DNA from 2 places in the Leifsonia sp. Root112D2 genome. Region 2 is predicted to be linked to the other one. Evidence: predicted binding sites of a transcription regulator. Region 2 holds the regulator's gene; the other holds the start of a gene.

Region 1 (8,909 bases), on a different contig from region 2:
CGGGCGATGCGACCGCCGATGGCCAGGGCCGCCGTCAGCGCGAGGCCGGCCAGAGCCAGCGCCGTCAGGGCGGGCGCGGCGAGCGATCCCTGCACGCTCACTGCCCCGTCATGGTTCGCCGTCGCGTTCAGGTGCAGTGCGTACCAGTTCTGTGTCGCGGCCAGCAGCACGAGGCCGCTGCTGAGAACCGTGGCCAGCATCGCCGTGTACTTGGCGCGCCGATTCGGACGCGGCATCTCGGCTGGTGGCTCGGCATCGGTCGCTGAATTCTGCTCCCGCATCAGGAAACGCGCCTCATGGCGTTCGCCACGGCTACCGCGCGGAGCGGCGCCGCGGCCTTGTTCTGCGATTCCTCGAACTCGCTCACGGGGTTCGAGTCCGCGACGAGTCCGCCACCGGCCTGCACCCGCGCGACCCCGTCCATGAGCGTCGCCGTACGAATGGCTATGGCCAGATCGGCGTCTCCGGCGAAGCCGAAGTAGCCCACGACTCCCCCGTAAACGCCGCGTTGGCTGGTTTCCAGCTCGTCGATGATTTCGAGCGCCCGCGGTTTGGGCGCGCCCGAAAGCGTGCCGGCGGGGAACGTGGCCCGAAAGACGTCGATGGCGGTGGCATCCGGCAGCATGTTGCCCTCGACCGAGGAAACCAGGTGCATGATATGGCTGAAGCGTTCGACCCGCATGAATTCGGTGACCTCGACGCTGCCCGCCTCGCACACCTTGAGCAGGTCGTTTCGGGCAAGATCCACCAGCATGAGGTGCTCGGCGCGCTCCTTCTCGTCGGCGCGCAGGCTCTCGCCGAGTTCGATGTCCTCGTCGGGGGTGGCGCCGCGGGGCTTGGAACCGGCGATCGGGTGCATGAAGGTACGGCGGTTGGCCACCTTGACGAGGGCCTCGGGTGACGAGCCGACGATGGTGTATTCACCGCCGCCAGTGCCGTTCGTGTCCGGCCGGTGCAGATTGAGCAGGTACATGTAGGGGCTGGGGTTCAGGCTGCGCAGCACCCGGTAGACGTCGATCGGATGCGCCGTGAGCGGCTCCTCGAAGCGCTGCGAGATGACGACCTGAAAGATGTCGCCGTCGTGGATGCGTTGTTTTGCGGTGACAACGGCGTCGAGAAAATCCTGCCGCTTGGTACGTGAGACCGCGTTCGACGGCGTGGAGAGGTCCACCTCGGCAAGCCACGCCTCGGACGGCTTCGCTAGGGCGGCCTGCATCGCATCCAGTCGCTGTTGTGCCCCGCTCCACAACTCCTCGGCGCTCTCCTCACCGTCGTTCAGAACGTTGGAGATGAGTTGCACCGTGCCGAACTTGTGGTCGAGCACGACGAGGTCGGCCGCGAAGCAGAAGGCCTGCCCGGGCACGTCGTAGTCGGCTGGTGGCTGGTTGGGCAGCCGTTCGATCTGCCGAATGGCCTCCCAGCCGATGAAGCCGACGAGGCCCCCGGTGAGCGGCGGATGCCCGTCGATGCGCGGTGTCTGCCAGCGCGCGTAAAGGTGCGCGAGAGCATCGAGCGGGGCCAGCCCCGTGGCATCCGCACCGAGGGCGCGCTCGGCCGAGACGCCGTAGTCGAGCCAGCAGATCTCGTCGCCGTGCTGCGTGAGAACACCGAAGGAGGAAACACCCACGAAGGAAAAGCGTGACCAGATGCCACCCTGCTCTGCGGACTCCAGAAGAAAGGTGCCGGGTCGGCCCGCCGCGAGCTTGCGATAGATGCCGACCGGGCTCTCGCCGTCTGCGAAGAGTTCGCGGGTCACCGGGATCACGCGGTGCTCGGCGAGCAAGGCCGCGAAATCGCTCGAGGTGGTCGTACCGGTTGCGGTAGTCATTGCTGCGGCTCCAGGGGGCCAGAAACGGTGGGGTTCAGAATGGTGGGGTTCAAAGGATCGACGTCGAAGCAGGCGTGCGCGCCGGTGTGGCAGGCGGCGCCGATCTGCTCCACCTGAACCAACAGGGTATCGCCGTCGCAGTCGAGCGCCGCGCCGCGCACATACTGTGCGTGGCCGGAGGTGTCGCCCTTGCGCCAATATTCGCGGCGGGAGCGCGACCAGAACGTCACACGGCCCTCGGTCATGGTGCGCCGAAACGCCTCGGCATCCATCCAGCCCATCATGAGCACCTCATGGCTGTCCCACTGCTGAATGATCGCCGGCACCAGGCCCGCGTCGTTGAAGGTAATACGGTCAAGGCCTTCCACCGCGCGGTCGTCGGTCATGAGCGCACCTCCAGTCCTGCTGCGGCGAGGGAAGACTTGACCTCGCCGATGGTGATCTGTCCCGAGTGGAAGACGCTGGCAGCAAGCACAGCATCGGCTCCGGCCACGATGGCCGGCGCGAAGTGCTCGACGGCTCCCGCGCCCCCGGAGGCGATCACGGGAACAGAGCTGATACCGCGCATGAGCGCTATCAACTCGGTGTCGAACCCGGCCTTGGTGCCGTCGGCGTCAATCGAGTTCACGAGCAACTCACCCGCGCCGAGCGCTATGGCCTGCTCGGCCCATTCGAGCGCATCGAGCGTCGTCTCGGTGCGACCGCCGTGGGTCGTCACCACGAAACCGGATGCCGTACCCGGCGCCCGCTTCACGTCCAGCGACAGCACCAGCACCTGGGCACCGAAGCGGTCGGCTATCTCGCCGATGAGGGCGGGGCGCGCAATCGCGGCGCTGTTCACGCCGATCTTGTCCGCTCCGCTCGCCAGCAGGCGGGAGACGTCCTCCGTACTGCGCACTCCCCCGCCGACGGTCAGTGGTATGAAGACCTGTTCGGCCGTCGCCCGCACCACGTCGTAGGTCGTGTTGCGGTTGTCGACGGTCGCCGTGACGTCGAGAAAGGTCAGTTCATCCGCGCCCTGCTCGTAGTAGCGCCGGGCGAGTTCAACGGGATCGCCCGCGTCGCGCAGGTTCTGGAAGTTGACCCCCTTGACGACGCGTCCGTCTGCCACGTCGAGGCAGGGAATGACCCGCACCGCGAGGGACATCTCAGATCCTGGCCGCGTGGATGGGCGTGACGAGAATGGCGCGCGCGCCGAGGTCGTACAGCGCGTCCATCATGTGGTTGGTGCCGTCGCGACGCACCATCGCCCGCACGGCCACCCATTCGGGGTCGCGCAGCGGCGACACCGTTGGCGACTCCACGCCGGGGGTCAGCGCAACGGCCTGCTCGAGCAGCTTGACCGGCAGGTCGTAGTCCATGAGCACGAACTGGCGAGCCACCATGACGCCGTGCAGCCGCCGCAGCAGAACGTCGACGCCGTGTACGTCGCCGGCCGCGGCATCCGGCTCGCGACTGATGAGTACGGCCTCCGAGGCGAGAATGACCGGGCCGAAGATCTCCAGGCCCTGTTTCTGCAGGGTTGAGCCGGTCTCGACGACATCGGCGACCGCATCCGCGACGCCGAGGCGCACCGCGGACTCGACGGCGCCGTCCAGGGTGACGAGATCGGCCGAGATCCCGGATGCCGCGAGAAAGCTCCCGACGAGTCCCGGATAGCTTGTCGCCACACGGGTGCCCTCGAGGTCGGCGAGCTCCGAGAACGCACCCGTCGGGCCGGCGAAGCGGAACGTCGACTTTGCGAAGTCGAGTGTGGCGATCTCTGCCGCGCTCGACCCGGAATCCAGCAGCAGGTCGCGCCCCGTGATGCCCACATCGAGCGCGCCGGAGCCGACATAGGTGGCGATGTCGCGGGGGCGCAGGTAGAAGAACTCAACGTCGTTCTGCGGGTCGGCGACGATGAGTTCTTTGGGGTCGCGGCGACCGTTGTAGCCGGCCTCGAGCAGCATTTGTGCTGCGGTTTCAGACAGGGAGCCCTTGTTGGGCACCGCAATTCTCAGCATGGTGATGGCCTATCGATAAAAGTGTCAGGGGGTGTGATGTTCGAACATCTGTGGTGTGCACATCACAGATGTCGGTACACATCCGCCGTCGACAGCCCGCGCTCAATCATGAGCACCTGCAGGTGGTAGAGCAGCTGCGAGATCTCCTCGGCCGTGTTCTCTGTGGTCTCGTATTCGGCGGCCATCCACACCTCGGCGGCCTCCTCGACGATCTTCTTGCCGATGGCATGCACGCCGGCGTCGAGTTCCGCAACGGTGCGAGAGTCGGCCGGACGGGTCCTGGCTTTCTCGCTCAGCTCGGCGAAGAGGTCGTCGAAAGTTTTCACGAATACAGGCTACCGGTATCGCATCAGTGGCTGTGTCGCGCGGCCGTCTCGCGCAGCAGCGCGATCCGGGCAGCGGGGTCTTCGGAGGCGAAGACGCTGGAGCCGGCCACGAAGGTGTCCGCCCCGGCCTCCGCCGCGGTCACTATGGTTTCCTCGGTGATTCCGCCGTCGACCTGCAACCACACGTCGAGACCGGATTTCAGGGCTCGTTCGCGCAGCATCCGCAGCTTGGGCATCGTCTCGGGCATGAACGACTGGCCGCCGAACCCGGGTTCGACGGTCATGACGAGTACTTGATCGAATTCGGCCAGCAGCTCGAGATAGGGCTCGATGTCGGTGCCTGGCTTGAGCGCGACGCCGGCGCGCGCGCCCATCTGCCGCAACTGGCGTGCCAACGCAACCGGATCGCTCGTCGCCTCGGCGTGGAAGGTGACAGAGAACGCGCCGAGCTCGGCGTATCCAGGCGCCCAGCGCTCGGGGTTTTCGATCATGAGGTGCACGTCGAGCGGAATCGTCGCCACATCCTGCACACGACCGACCATTTGGGGCCCGAAGGTGAGGTTTGGCACGAAATGGTTGTCCATGACGTCCACGTGCACGAGATCGGCGCTGGAGATGCGGCCCAGATCGCGCTCGAGGTTCACGAAGTCGGCGGCGAGAATGCTCGGATTGATTCTGACGGGCATGGTGCCAGCCTAGCGGCGTGGGGTGAGGCCGGGGTCGTGCAGGAGAGTGAGCGCATACGCAAACGGCGGCGTGAACTCAGACTCGGGATGCTCGCGGGGATCGATCAGCTCGACGCCGCGCACATCCTCGACGTTCTCGATGGGCTTCACGGTGTCAAGCACGCGCACGATGGCAATCGACCCGCGATGGTTCGAGTTGACCGGCTCGCCGGTACTCGACTCTGTGATGAAGAAATCGAATGGATGCCACGACACGACGTGAACGTCGGCTACCCCGCATTCCTCGTGTAGCTCCCGAAGAAGCGTCTCCTCGGATGTCTCGTCGCCTTCGGGCGACCCTCCCGGAAGGTCGAGCATGCCTGTGTACGGGCCTCGCGCCTTTCGGATCGCCACGACGCGGCCGTTCTGACGCCATGCCCCGTAGACGCCGTAGTGTGCCACCAATGCAGCCTATGGGGTTCGGAACCTGAGCGAGATTGCAACCTGACCGCCCTCAATCCATCGGCAAGTCCCTCGCTCGAAAATGTGAGATAAATATTCGATAGCTTGTCGAACTGTCCTCTCACAATGTCGGTGGTGTGTTCGATAGTTGAGTCATGGTCGAAAACGAGGAAAGCGACGAGACGCGTGAACTGAAGACGCGCCTGTCCGCTGCCGCGTTGTTGAACGCATCGCTTGCGGCCGTGCAATGCCTGCAGATGAACGCGATCTACGAGGCCGTGTTGCTGGCCCGGCGGCATCCGGAGTTATACGTGCTGCCGGGTGCGGCGCAGACGCGTGCGGAGGGCATCCGGCTCGCCGAGCGCTCGGTCGTCTTCGACCTGGCTTTGCGCCTGTCGAAATCGGAGAACGTGATCTGGTCGCTGCTTCACGACACGGAGACACTGATCGCGCGGCTGCCGAAGGTGTGGGCGGAGTTTCGAGGCGGCCGAGTGCCCCACAGTAATGTGCGCACTGCTGCCGAACTGGCGCGAAGCCTCCCCGACGATTCACCGGTCTTCGATGAACTCGATGCGCTGCTCGTCGACAGGGCTGCACGACTGACTCCGTCGAAATTCCGTACGGCAGCGCGTGTGATCCGTGAGCGGCTGCATCCGGCGGACCCGGTTGAGCGTCATCAGGCGGCGGCCGTTGATCGGCGAGTCGAGATCGAACCGGCCGATGACGGCATGGCGTGGATGCATCTCTACTCGGATGCGCCCGCCATCATGAAGATCGACGCGCGCCTGACCGCGGCGGCGTCACGGCAACGAGCGCAGTCCGATGAGAGCCGCACCCTGGCTCAGTTGCGTGCGGATGCCGCGGCCGACCTGCTCACCGGTAGAGGAACTCCGAACGAGGTTGTGACCCACGTGCAGATCTCGGTGCCGGTGACGACGCTGCTGAATCAGCCCACGTTGCTCACACAGGCACAGCTGGCTCCGGCCGTCCTTGACGGTTACGGACCCATTGATGAGGCGACCGCACGGTTGCTGGTGGCGGATGCCCCGTCGTTCCGGCGAATCTTCACGGATCCGATCAGCGGTGTCGACCTGAACATGGACCGGCGAAGCTACCGCCCCACCGCGGCACAGCGTGAGTGGCTGCGACGCAAGTTCCGCAGCTGTGTTGTTCCGCACTGCTCCAGAGCGTCGCGTGAGTGTGACCTGGACCACACGACCGATTGGCAGTTCGACGGCACCACCAACGACGACAACCTCGCCCCGCTCAGCCGCGGGCACCACAGCCTCAAACACAAGACGAAAATCACGCTGAGTCGCGCCGAAGGCGGTCGCTATGCCTGGACCACGCCCACGGGCTTTACGCGCACCAGCGATCCGCCGCCCTTCTGATACTCAGAAGGCCAGGAGCGCCTGACTGTAGAGCTCGCGGTGCAGGCGAGTGTGACGCGAGACCACCAGGCACCGACGGTTGAGCCAGCTCGCGTAGTGTCCTTCGTAGGGCAGCTGCACGACGGTGTGCAGGCCGTGCTCCCAGGCAGTGATGAGTGCCGGCAGCGCTTGCCGTTCGGGCGTGTCTTCCAGCCTCAGCGCGTGCTCGCCTCTGATCAAGGATCGCCAGCGGTTCACCGCGCCAAGGTCGATGCCTTCTTGCCAGATCTCGGAGGGCCCCCAGAACCGGTGATCAAGGTCCTCGTCCGGAGTTTCGGCGATTGCTCGCAAGGTGCCTTCGTCGGGAACGTTACTGACCGTCGGCGCATCGAATCGTGACCAGGCACGATCCCAATCGCGCAACCACAGCCGTTCCACATCCGCCGGATTCCAGCCATCAGGTGGTGCCGAGGCGACGACCTCGAACGCAGGATCCAGCGGCGGGACTGAGGGAATGCTCAGCGACCACGCAGCGCGGACGTAAAGCATCTGATCGAGCGGGAACGGACCATCTTCGATGGCGATCACCATGTCGTGAGGCCACGGGTTGCCGGGCAACGGCCGATCTGCGCGCATGGTCGATCTTTGCGCGAATGGAGACCACCCGGCAAGCGCCGACACCCGAGAGCGGCGCCGCTACGTGCGTTCCGTCGAGGGCTGCTTCGTCAGCAGGGCGATGAACATCGCGTCAGTGCCGTGCCGGTGCGGCCACAACTGCACCTGGTCGTCGCGGCCCGCGAGATCTGGTTCGGTGAGCGTGACGGCCGAGACCAGCTGGCGGGTCGGCAGCGGCTCGATCTCGCCGTGCCAGCGTTTGACCGCATCGTCGACGGCAATGCGCGTCTCTGCCACATGCGGCGAGCAGGTCACGTAGGCGAGAATGCCCCCCGGCTTCAGTGCGCGCACCGCGGCGTCGAGCAGTTCGGCCTGCAGACGCCCCAGTTCTGCCACGTCTCGGGGCGACTTGCGCCAGCGGGCCTCGGGGCGCCGACGCAGTGCGCCGAGGCCGGTGCATGGGGCATCCAGCAGAATGCGGTCGAAACCTTCGGGGTCGCTCTCGCCTATCGAGATGCCGTCGCGTTCCCAGACCGGCGTCTCGCCCGGAACGGGCGCTAACGCATTGCGCACCAGTTCGGCGCGTGCGGGTACCAGCTCGTTGGCGATCAGGGTCGCGCCGCCGAGGCGTGCCTCGGCGGCCAGCAACGCCGCCTTGCCGCCAGGCCCGGCACACAGGTCGAGCCAGCGCTCTCCCGCAACAACCGGGCGTGCCCGGGTAAGCGCGAGCGCCGCGAGCTGCGAGCCCTCGTCCTGAACCCGCACGGCACCCGCATTGCCGGTCACGATGGCCTGGGGGTCTCCCCCGGCCAGCACGAAGCCGGTGGGCGCGAAACGATTGCGCTCGGCATCCGCCGGAATCTCGGCAACACCGGGCAGTGCCACGAGGTTCACGCGCGGCGGCGCGTTGTCCGCCTCGAGCAGGGCCTCGAGTTCACTCGCGCGCCCCTCAGCCTCCAGCGCCTGCCGAAACGCGCGAATGATCCAGGCCGGATGCGACGCCAACGCGCCCAGCGCGTCATCAGCGCCGTTCGCCGCGGCCCGCACGCGCTCCCGCCATTCATCGGGCGTGTGCCGGGTGATCTCGCGCAGCACGCCGTTGCAGAAGCCCGTCGCCGACTGTGACCCGACGGTGTGGGCGAGCGCGACGGACTCATTGACGGCGGCGTGCTTCGCGACGCGCATCGAGAGAAGCTGGTGCGCGCCGAGACGCAGCACGTCCAGAATCGGCGCGTCGATTTTGTCGACATCGCGGCGCGCGGCCAGCGCAATGACGCGGTCGTAGTAGCCGAGCATGCGCAGCGTGCCGTACGTGAGTTCGGTGGCCAGGCCGGCATCCGCCTGTGACAGGCCCGCCCGGGCAATGCGGGTAGGCAGCAGCAGGTTGGCATAGGCATCCGACTCGCGCACGGCCGTGATGACCTCCAGCGCCACGCGACGGGCCGGCTGCGCGTACGAGCCGACTCTGTTCGGTCGCCCGCCGGATGGCTTGGGGTTCATCGCGCCACCGCCTTCTCGCGATTCGCGAGGCCGCGCCACCAGTCGAGCGCACACATGGGGCGCTTGCCCGCGGGCTGAACCTCGAGAAGTCGAATCGGGTGGCTTGCGGTGCCCACGAGCACCCCGGCCGCATCCGCCTC
Region 2 (8,909 bases):
CCCGGCACAGATGCCGACGGTGAGAGCCGTGATGACAGCCTGAGCGAGACGGATGTCGTCGCTCGCGTATTACAGAACGCCGCGGCGCGCGCATCAGGCTACTCCCTGTTCTCGACCGGGGCGCAGGCCCTGCAAGGGGATGCAGGGGCCGAGAATCCCGAGGGCGATCACGACGGTCAGCAGTTGGATCGCGAGGAGCGCGCAGCGCTGCGCCGGGTCGCCGGGCTCTCGACGGAACTCGAAGACGTCACCGAGGTCGAATACCGTCAGCTGCGTCTCGAGAACGTCGTGCTCATCGGCGTGTATTCGCAGGGCTCGCAGGCCGACGCGGAGAACTCGATGCGTGAGCTCGCAGCGCTGGCCGAGACGGCCGGAGCCGTGGTGCTCGACGGCCTGTTGCAGCGACGCCCGCACCCCGACCCGAGCACGTATCTCGGTCGCGGCAAGGCGCAGGAACTGCAGTCTCTCGTCGCCTCGCTCGGGGCCGACACCGTGATAGCAGACACCGAACTCGCACCGAGCCAGCGCCGTGCGCTTGAGGATGTCGTCAAGGTCAAGGTCATCGACCGCACAGCTGTCATTCTCGATATCTTCAGCCAGCATGCCAAGAGCCGCGAGGGCAAGGCGCAGGTCGAACTCGCGCAACTCGAATACCTGTTGCCCCGCCTGCGCGGCTGGGGCGAGTCGATGTCACGGCAGGCCGGTGGCCAGGTGGGCGGCGCGGGCGCCGGTATGGGATCGCGCGGACCCGGTGAGACGAAGATCGAGCTCGATCGCCGTCGCATCCACACCCGTATGGCCAAGCTGCGCAAGCAGATCGTCGGATTCAAGCCGGCCCGTGAGGCGAAACGGGCCAACCGTCGACGCAACGCGGTGCCGTCCGTGGCAATTGCCGGCTACACCAACGCCGGAAAATCGAGTCTGCTCAACCGCATCACCAAGGCGGGGGTGCTCGTCGAGAACGCGCTCTTCGCCACCCTGGATGCGACGGTGCGCAAGTCTGTCACGGCGGACGGCCGCCTGTACACGCTCACCGACACCGTGGGCTTCGTGCGCAATCTGCCCCACCAACTGGTGGAGGCATTCCGATCCACGCTTGAAGAGGTTGCCGATTCAGACCTCATCGTTCACGTCGTCGACGCCTCCCATCCCGACCCGGCCAGCCAGCTGACCACGGTGCGAGACGTCATAGGCGAGGTCGGTGCCCGCGACATCCCCGAGCTCGTGGTCTTCAACAAGGCCGATCTGGTGACGGATGACGACCGCCTGGTTTTGCGCGGACTGGAGCCGAACGCGGTGTTCGTCTCGGCGCGCACCGGCGAGGGCGTCGATGACGTGCTCGCGGCGATAGCGCGGTTGCTTCCCGATCCGTCGATCGAGATCGACGTGGTGATTCCCTATGACCGGGGCGACCTGGTGGCGGCGCTGCACGAGCGTGGACGGGTTCTGGAGACGGAATACGTGGCGGCGGGCACACGCATCCGTGCCCTGATGATGCCCGAGTACGAGTCCGTCTTCACCGCATTCGCCAGCGCAACACACTGACCCGCCACAGAAGGGGGCCCGGCTGGCGCCGGACCCCCGTGTGTGGCGGGCAATCCCCGCGCGCCGTCGGCGTCAGTGAGCCATCTGCGCAAGCGCCTCGGCGTCGAGGTGGGCTATGGCGCGGGTGTCCTGAAAGGCTCGAACGCCCTCGATGCCCTGTTCTCGACCGAATCCCGACTGCTTCATGCCACCGAACGGGGCGCGCAGGTCGAGGCGGGTCGCGCCGTGATCATTCACCCAGACGTATCCGCAGACGAGCTGCGAGCCGACGCGATTCGCGCTCTCGACGCTCGCCGTCCAGACAGAGCCGCACAGTCCACCCCAGCTGTCGTTGGCGAACGCCACGGCTTCCTCCTCGGTGTCGAAGGGGATGATGGGGATCACCGGGCCGAACTGCTCCTCGGTCACAACGCGCAGCGAGGGGTCGGGGTCGATGACGATGGCCGGGCGCACGAAGTTTCCGCCGACGAACTCGTCGCCGCTGGGAAGTTCCCCGAACTCGAGAACCGTCGCGCCCGCGCTCTTCGCCTCCTCGATGATCTCGGTCACGAAGGCCTTCTGCACGGGGGAGTGCAGCGGCCCCATCGTCGTACCCTCGTCGAGGCCGTACCCGAGCACCGTCTTCTCCAGTCGCGCCGAGAGCCCGGCGACCACCTCGTCGAGCCGTGAGCGGTGCACGTAGACCCGCTTGGCGTTCATGCAGATCTGCCCGGTGGTGTCGTAGATGGCCGCGAATAGCCGATCGAGGTGGGTGTCGTCGAGTATCGCGTCGTCGAGCAGCACAGCGGCATCGTTTCCGCCGAGTTCCAGCGTGACGCGGGTGAGCGACTTCGACGCCATCTCCATGATGCGCTTTCCGCCACCGACGCTGCCGGTGAAGCACACCTTTGCCACGTCCTCGTTCTGAATCAGACCGGTCATGTCGGCATCCTTGCCCGTCACGAGGTTGAGCACGCCCGGAGGAAGCTTCTCGGCGATGCGCTGCACGACCCGTGCGGTGGCAAGCGGTGCCGAGGGCGGCGGCTTGACGATGGCGGTGTTGCCGGCGAGCAGCGCATGTGGCAAGGCGGCACCGAGAATCGCTATCGGCCAGTTGAACGGCACTATTGCGGTGACGACGCCGAGGGACTGGTAGCTCACGGTCGTCGTGACTGGGATGCCAGGGGCGGGTGAGAGCACATGGCCGTTATCGACGTCGTCGGCGAGTTCGAGCGCGAGCCTCCACCGCAGCTCGAAGACGAGTGCGTCGATCCATGCCTCAACGCGCACCTTGCCGTTCTCCTGCGAGAGGATCGCCGCATCCTCGTCGCGCAGTTCGTCGATTCCGGTGATGGCCTCGAGCATCTGCGCGGCGCGCTCGGTGGCCGACAAGGCAGACCACGCCGGATACGCGGCCTTTGCCGCCGCGACGGCGTCGGCGACGTCCTCCTGGCTTGCGGCGGCGGCGTATCCGACCACGAGGCCGGGCTTGGCGGGGTCGGGAATAGCAAGCGACTCACTGGTCGCGCGCTCCTTACCGCCGATGTACAGGCCCGTCGTTGTGGGCGCCGTTGTGCTGATGGTGTTCGTCATCGCTTTCAGACCTCTCTGTCTGGGATTCATTCATTCTGATTCTGCCCCGTCAAGCGTCGCTTTGGCTGGGGAAGTCAGGAATGGTGAACGGCGAGCGACGAAGGCGAAGTCCGCTCCGGCCTCAGAGTGACCGCAAGACGGCGACGACCTTGCCGAGCACCTCGGCGTAGTCACCCAGAATCGGCTCGAATGCCGAGTTCTGCGGAAGCAGCCAGGTGTGGCCGTCGCGCTGGCGAAACACCTTCACGGTGGCCTCCTCGTCGAGCATCGCGGCGACGATGTCTCCGTTCTCCGCCGTGTTCTGCTGTCGCACGACCACCCAGTCACCATCGCAGATGGCGGCGTCGATCATCGACTCGCCGACCACCTTGAGCATGAAGAGCTCGCCCTTGCCGACCAGCTGGCGAGGGAGCGGAAAGACCTCGTCGATCTGCTGCTCGGCGGTGATGGGTATGCCCGCGGCAATGCGGCCGACGAGTGGCACCATGGTGGCGTCGCCGATGGGCGTGGTGTTCTCGAAGTCCGGCGTCGCGGATGACGACGGCAGGTCGATGAGAATCTCAAGGGCACGCGGGCGGTTCGGATCCCGACGCAGATAGCCGCTGAGCTCCAGTTGATTGAGCTGGTGCGTGACGCTGGAGAGCGAAGAGAGGCTGACGGCGTCGCCGATCTCACGCATGCTCGGCGGGTAGCCGCGCGACGCGACGGACTGCTGGATGACCTCGAGGATGGCCAGCTGCTTTGCGCTCAGGCTCTTGCGTCGCCGAGTGCCGACTCGCTCTTTCGCCGCTGAATTGTCGCTTGTCACCGTGCCGTCCCTTCGTGAAGACCCCAACCGGCTAATCCGAATGTCGGTGGTGCCTGATTGAGTCATACCCAGACAATCGAAACTGTATCCGGGTTAACGGCATAAACAAACATGTGTTCGAGTGTGTCGCGGTATCGGCGGCGTATTCGCTCAGCAATTTCCTGCTTGCGGTTTCGAATAATCGAATATATATTCGGAACATACGTTCGCATATCCTCACAGCCGGTGAGAGCGAAGTGGCCGAGGAGGTCGGGTAATGAGCACAGCAATGGCAGTATCGGTGACAGGCTTTCGTGCCGAGCGCGTAAGCACGCAGCGGCTTCCGCAGGCACCCGCGAAGACACGCCTTCACCTCACTCGGCGGGGCCGCGTCGTTCTGACCACTCTCGCGTCCATCCCGCTCGTCGTCGCGGCCGCCGTCTTCGCCCTCAACGGTGGAGGGGCCGTCGCCACCGATTCGAGCGCGCACACGAACTTCAGCTACGCCACCGTGCAGAGCGGCGAGTCCCTCTGGACCATCGCCGAGCGAGTAGCTCCGAACTCCGACCCTCGCGACGTCATTGCCGACATCGTTTCGGTGAACCAGCTCTCGAGCACTCTCGTTTCTCCGGGGCAGCGCGTCGCCATCCCGGTGCAGTACGCGGGCAGTCGCCGCTAGCATGTCCCCAAAGGCTGGCCCAGTAGCATGATGGGGTGATTTCCTTCTCTGATCTGCCCATCCGTGAAAACCTCCGGGGGCTCTCTCCGTATGGGGCACCGCAGAAGAACGTGCCGGTCGCGCTGAACGTCAACGAGAACACGCATCCGTTGCCCGAGAACGTCGTCGCCGACATCGTCGAAGCCGTTTCCGGGGCCGTGCGTGGAGCGAATCGCTATCCGGACCGTGAGTTCACCGCGCTACGCGATGCGTTGGCAGGTTATCTCGGCCACGCCCTGAGCCGAGAGAATATCTGGGCGGCGAACGGCTCCAACGAGGTGCTGCAGCAGATCATGCAGGCCTTCGGCGGCCCGGGTCGCAGCCTGCTCGGATTCTCACCGACATATTCGATGTACCCGCTGCTGGCATCCGGAACAGACACCGCCTGGATATCCGGCGCGCGTGACGAAGACTACGAGCTCAGCGCCGACACGGTCGTCGCCGAGATCCGTCGCACAACGCCGAGCATCGTCATTCTCTGCTCACCCAACAACCCGACAGGCACCCCGCTCGGGCTCGACGTCGTTGCTGCCGCCTACGAGGCGAGCGACGGCATCGTCATCGTCGACGAGGCGTACGCCGAATTCATGCCACCGGATGCGCCGTCGGCGCTCACGCTGCTTGAGGGTCGCGAGCGGCTGCTCGTCTCGCGCACCATGAGCAAGGCATTCGCCTTCGCGGGTGTCCGGCTCGGGTACCTCGCCGCAGACCCTGCAGTGCTCGACGCGTTGCGGCTGGTGCGTCTGCCGTATCACCTCTCGGCGCTCACGCAGGCGGCGGCAACAGCCGCCCTGGCCCACTCCGACGAGATGCTCGCGATGGTGGGTGAGATTGTTGCCCAGCGCGATCGAATTGTCGTCGAACTGGAGCGCATGGGATTCACACCGCACCGCACCGGCAGCAACTTCGTGCTGTTCGGCGGTGTGGACGAGCCGAACGCGGTGTTCGAAACGCTGCTGGCGAGCGGCGTGCTCATCCGCGATATCGGCATTCCCGGCCACCTGCGCGTTACGGCGGGCACCGAGGCGGAGACCACGGCCTTCCTCGAGGCGATAGCCCCGCTGGCACCGGATGCCCGTGGCGGGGCCGTGCCGGTAAAGTCGTGAACATGACCTCCGTGAACCGCACCGCACAGCTTCGGCGTGAGACCAGTGAGTCGAGTATCGAGCTCTCGCTCGATCTCGACGGCACCGGGCAGTCCGAGATCCACACCTCCGTGCCGTTCTACGACCACCTGCTCACGGCATTCGCGAAGCACTCGCTCACCGACCTGACCGTGAGCGCCAAGGGCGACATCGAGATCGATGTGCACCACACGGTCGAAGACGTGGCCATCGTGCTCGGACAGGCCATTCGAACGGCGCTGGGGGACAAGTCTGGAATCTCCCGCTTCGGGGACGCCGTGGTACCGCTCGACGAGGCACTCGTGCAGGCGGTCGTCGATATATCCGGGCGCCCCTTCTTGGTGCACTCGGGAGAGCCGAGCGGCTTCGAATATCACCTCATCGGTGGTCACTTCACCGGCTCAATGGTTCGCCACGTCTTCGAGGCCATCACCTTCAACGCCGCTCTGACGACCCACATCACCGTGCTCGGCGGCCGGGACCCGCACCACATTGCCGAGGCTGAGTTCAAGGCGTTCGCACGCGCGTTCCGCCAGGCGAAGGCGCTCGACCCGCTGGTGTCGGGAGTGCCCTCGACCAAGGGAGCCCTGTGACGGCGCCATCCGTCGTCGTTCTCGATTACGGTTCCGGCAATGTGCACTCGGCGGCCAAGGCGCTCGAGGCAGCGGGCGCGCGGGTGCAGTTGACGGCCGATCGCCGCTCGGCAGAGGAGGCCGATGGCTTGTTCGTGCCGGGTGTCGGCTCGTTCAGCGCCGTGATGTCCGCCCTGCGTTCCGTGCGCGGCGGTGAGATCATTGATCGTCGTCTCGCTGGCGGCCGTTCTGTTCTCGGGGTCTGCGTCGGCATGCAGGTCCTCTTCGAACACGGCACGGAGGGTGGTGCCGCCACCGCAGGGCTGGGGGAGTGGCCGGGCGAGGTCGAACTGCTCGAGGCCGAGGTCGTTCCCCACATCGGTTGGAATGGCGTGCAGGCACCGAGCGAGAGCGTGCTCTTCGACGGGTTGCGCGATGAGCGCTTCTATTTCGTGCATTCATACGCGGCGCGCTCATGGAATCTCGAAGCGCATGGCCCATTTGCGGCCCCGCGCGTCACCTGGGCCGATCACGGGGGGCGATTCGTGGCCGCCGTCGAGAACGGACCGCTAGCCGCTACGCAATTCCACCCCGAGAAGTCGGGTCCGGCGGGAATTCGCCTGTTGCGCAACTGGCTGGGTACGCTCACGGGCTGAGGCGCCGAAGGCAAGGCCGTCCTGCGCTAAGATTTTGTGCTTGTGCCCACCGTGGCCCACGTTGCCCATATGCGCGTAGCGTGAAGCCGTCACATGATCGAGGACCCCCATCAATGAGTGAGTTCAACAAGACCCCGCGTCTCGTGCTGTTGCCGGCTGTGGATGTTGCCGGCGGCAAGGCCGTGCGCCTGACCAAGGGCGAGGCAGGCACCGAGACGAACTATGGGGATCCTGTCGACGCGGCCGCCGATTGGGCCGATCAGGGTGCCGAATGGATTCATCTCGTCGACCTCGATGCGGCGTTCGGCCGCGGTGACAACCACTCCGTGATCAAGAAGGTTATCAAGCAGGTGCGGGGCGTCAACGTCGAACTGTCCGGCGGCATCCGCGACGACGCATCGCTCGAGGCGGCACTCGGGCTCGGCGCCAAGCGCATCAACCTGGGAACGGCGGCGCTCGAGAACCCGGAATGGGCGGCGAACGTCATTGCACAATACGGCGAGGCTGTAGCGGTTGGGCTCGATGTGCGGGGCACCACGCTGGCGGCCCGCGGCTGGACGCGCGACGGAGGCGATCTCTGGCAGGTGCTCGAGCGGCTCGAAGACGCCGGCTGTGCCCGCTACGTCGTCACCGACGTCACGAAAGACGGCACCCTGCAGGGGCCGAACCTTGAACTGCTGCGTCAGATCATGGAGCACTCGCCGCGTCCGGTAATAGCGTCCGGCGGAATCTCGAGCCTCGATGACATTGTTGCGCTGCGCGAACTCGTGCCGCTGGGGCTGGAAGGCGCGATAGTGGGCAAGGCCCTGTACGCGGGGGCTTTCACCCTAGCCGAGGCGCTGGACGTCGCGGGCAACTGAGCGAGGTCATGAGCCACGCAGATCACCCATCGATTCCCGGCGATTCCGCCGGGCAGCCGTGGGCAGGGCGCCATTTCGAACAGGGCGCGTCCTCCGACGATGATGGCTCGGCCGACGCTGCGCTGATGGATGCCCTGGCTGCCTTTCACGCTGGAACCGACGGCCCCGAGGCCGTCGTCGACGCATTTCGGGATGCCCGGCTTCTCATCCCGCTCGTCGCTCACCTCGGAGAGGCGGGTGTGAACGAGGATGGTCCGCTCGCCGGCATGGCCATCGACAAGAAGCAGGAGCTTTCGATCGTCACGGTTTCCGCTCCCGACGGGCGCAATGTGCTTCCGGTCTTCTCCTCGGTGACCTCCATGCAGGCCTGGAACCCCGAGGCCAGGCCGGTGCCCGCCGATGGAGTGCGGGTCGCACTGGCGGCCGCGAGCGAGAGCACGGAGCTTGTGGTGCTGGATGCGACCTCGCCGGCCGAGTTCATCATCCGGCGTCCGGCATTGTGGGCGATGGCTCGTTCAGAGCAGTGGCGGCCCGCCGCCTCCGACCCCGCCGTGGTGGAGGCGTTTCGCGCGTCCATCTCCACCGAGCTTGCCGTGCTCGACGTGCAGCTCGCCGACGGCGACCCCGATGCGCGGCTGCATGGGCCAGAGGTGCTGGTGCGGCTCGAGCTCATCCAGGGCCTCACCGAGACCGAGCTCGACGCGGTTCTCGCGCGGCTCGCGCAGCGCTGGGCGGCGAATGACGCCATCGCCGCCGGAGTGGATTCCCTCGGCGTGCAGCTGCTCGCCTCCGCCGACTGATCATCGCATCCGGTCGTCACGCCCGCCGAAGGGCAATTTTCGACATCTGGAAATGTCACAGCCCCCTCGTGTGTTGCCACAGGTAACCCCGCGTAACCGAGTTGGTCGCGCACGAGAGATACGGCCCATAGTTGATGACACGGCCCCGATCAGGGGTTCCACGAAAGGTCGCCATGAAATCCCGTCTTGCCCTCGTCACCTCGGTTGCCGCAGTCCTCATCGTGGGGCTGGCCGGATGCGCATCCGGCGGCTCAGGATCGGCGGCGAGCACCACG

Evidence for each region. Region 2 encodes LexA, which represses DNA repair genes until DNA is damaged. Its sites were predicted from a motif close to TCGAACANNTGTTCGA; they were not measured.
Region 1: ASC63_RS13010 (HNH endonuclease signature motif containing protein) is a predicted target of LexA. The motif match lies at 5,370-5,385, and genes of this name have one in related genera.

What each region holds. Positions count from the first base shown of each region.
Region 1 is NZ_LMCU01000001.1:2,780,344-2,789,252, reverse strand. It holds gene ASC63_RS13050 (Trp biosynthesis-associated membrane protein) at 1-281, opposite strand, end outside; gene ASC63_RS13045 (anthranilate synthase component I) at 281-1,828, opposite strand; gene hisI (phosphoribosyl-AMP cyclohydrolase) at 1,825-2,214, opposite strand; gene hisF (imidazole glycerol phosphate synthase subunit HisF) at 2,211-2,975, opposite strand; gene hisG (ATP phosphoribosyltransferase) at 2,977-3,831, opposite strand; gene ASC63_RS13025 (phosphoribosyl-ATP diphosphatase) at 3,894-4,157, opposite strand; gene rpe (ribulose-phosphate 3-epimerase) at 4,181-4,843, opposite strand; gene ASC63_RS13015 (NUDIX domain-containing protein) at 4,853-5,284, opposite strand; gene ASC63_RS13010 (HNH endonuclease signature motif containing protein) at 5,440-6,675, shown strand; gene ASC63_RS13005 (hypothetical protein) at 6,679-7,245, opposite strand; gene ASC63_RS13000 (RsmB/NOP family class I SAM-dependent RNA methyltransferase) at 7,351-8,769, opposite strand; gene fmt (methionyl-tRNA formyltransferase) at 8,766-8,909, opposite strand, start outside.
Region 2 is NZ_LMCU01000002.1:234,659-243,567, reverse strand. It holds gene hflX (GTPase HflX) at 1-1,545, shown strand, start outside; gene ASC63_RS14960 (aldehyde dehydrogenase family protein) at 1,618-3,117, opposite strand; gene lexA (transcriptional repressor LexA) at 3,239-3,925, opposite strand; gene ASC63_RS14950 (LysM peptidoglycan-binding domain-containing protein) at 4,182-4,583, shown strand; gene ASC63_RS14945 (histidinol-phosphate transaminase) at 4,619-5,728, shown strand; gene hisB (imidazoleglycerol-phosphate dehydratase HisB) at 5,731-6,339, shown strand; gene hisH (imidazole glycerol phosphate synthase subunit HisH) at 6,336-6,974, shown strand; gene priA (bifunctional 1-(5-phosphoribosyl)-5-((5-phosphoribosylamino)methylideneamino)imidazole-4-carboxamide isomerase/phosphoribosylanthranilate isomerase PriA) at 7,088-7,834, shown strand; gene ASC63_RS14925 (SseB family protein) at 7,843-8,634, shown strand; gene ASC63_RS14920 (amino acid ABC transporter substrate-binding protein) at 8,808-8,909, shown strand, end outside.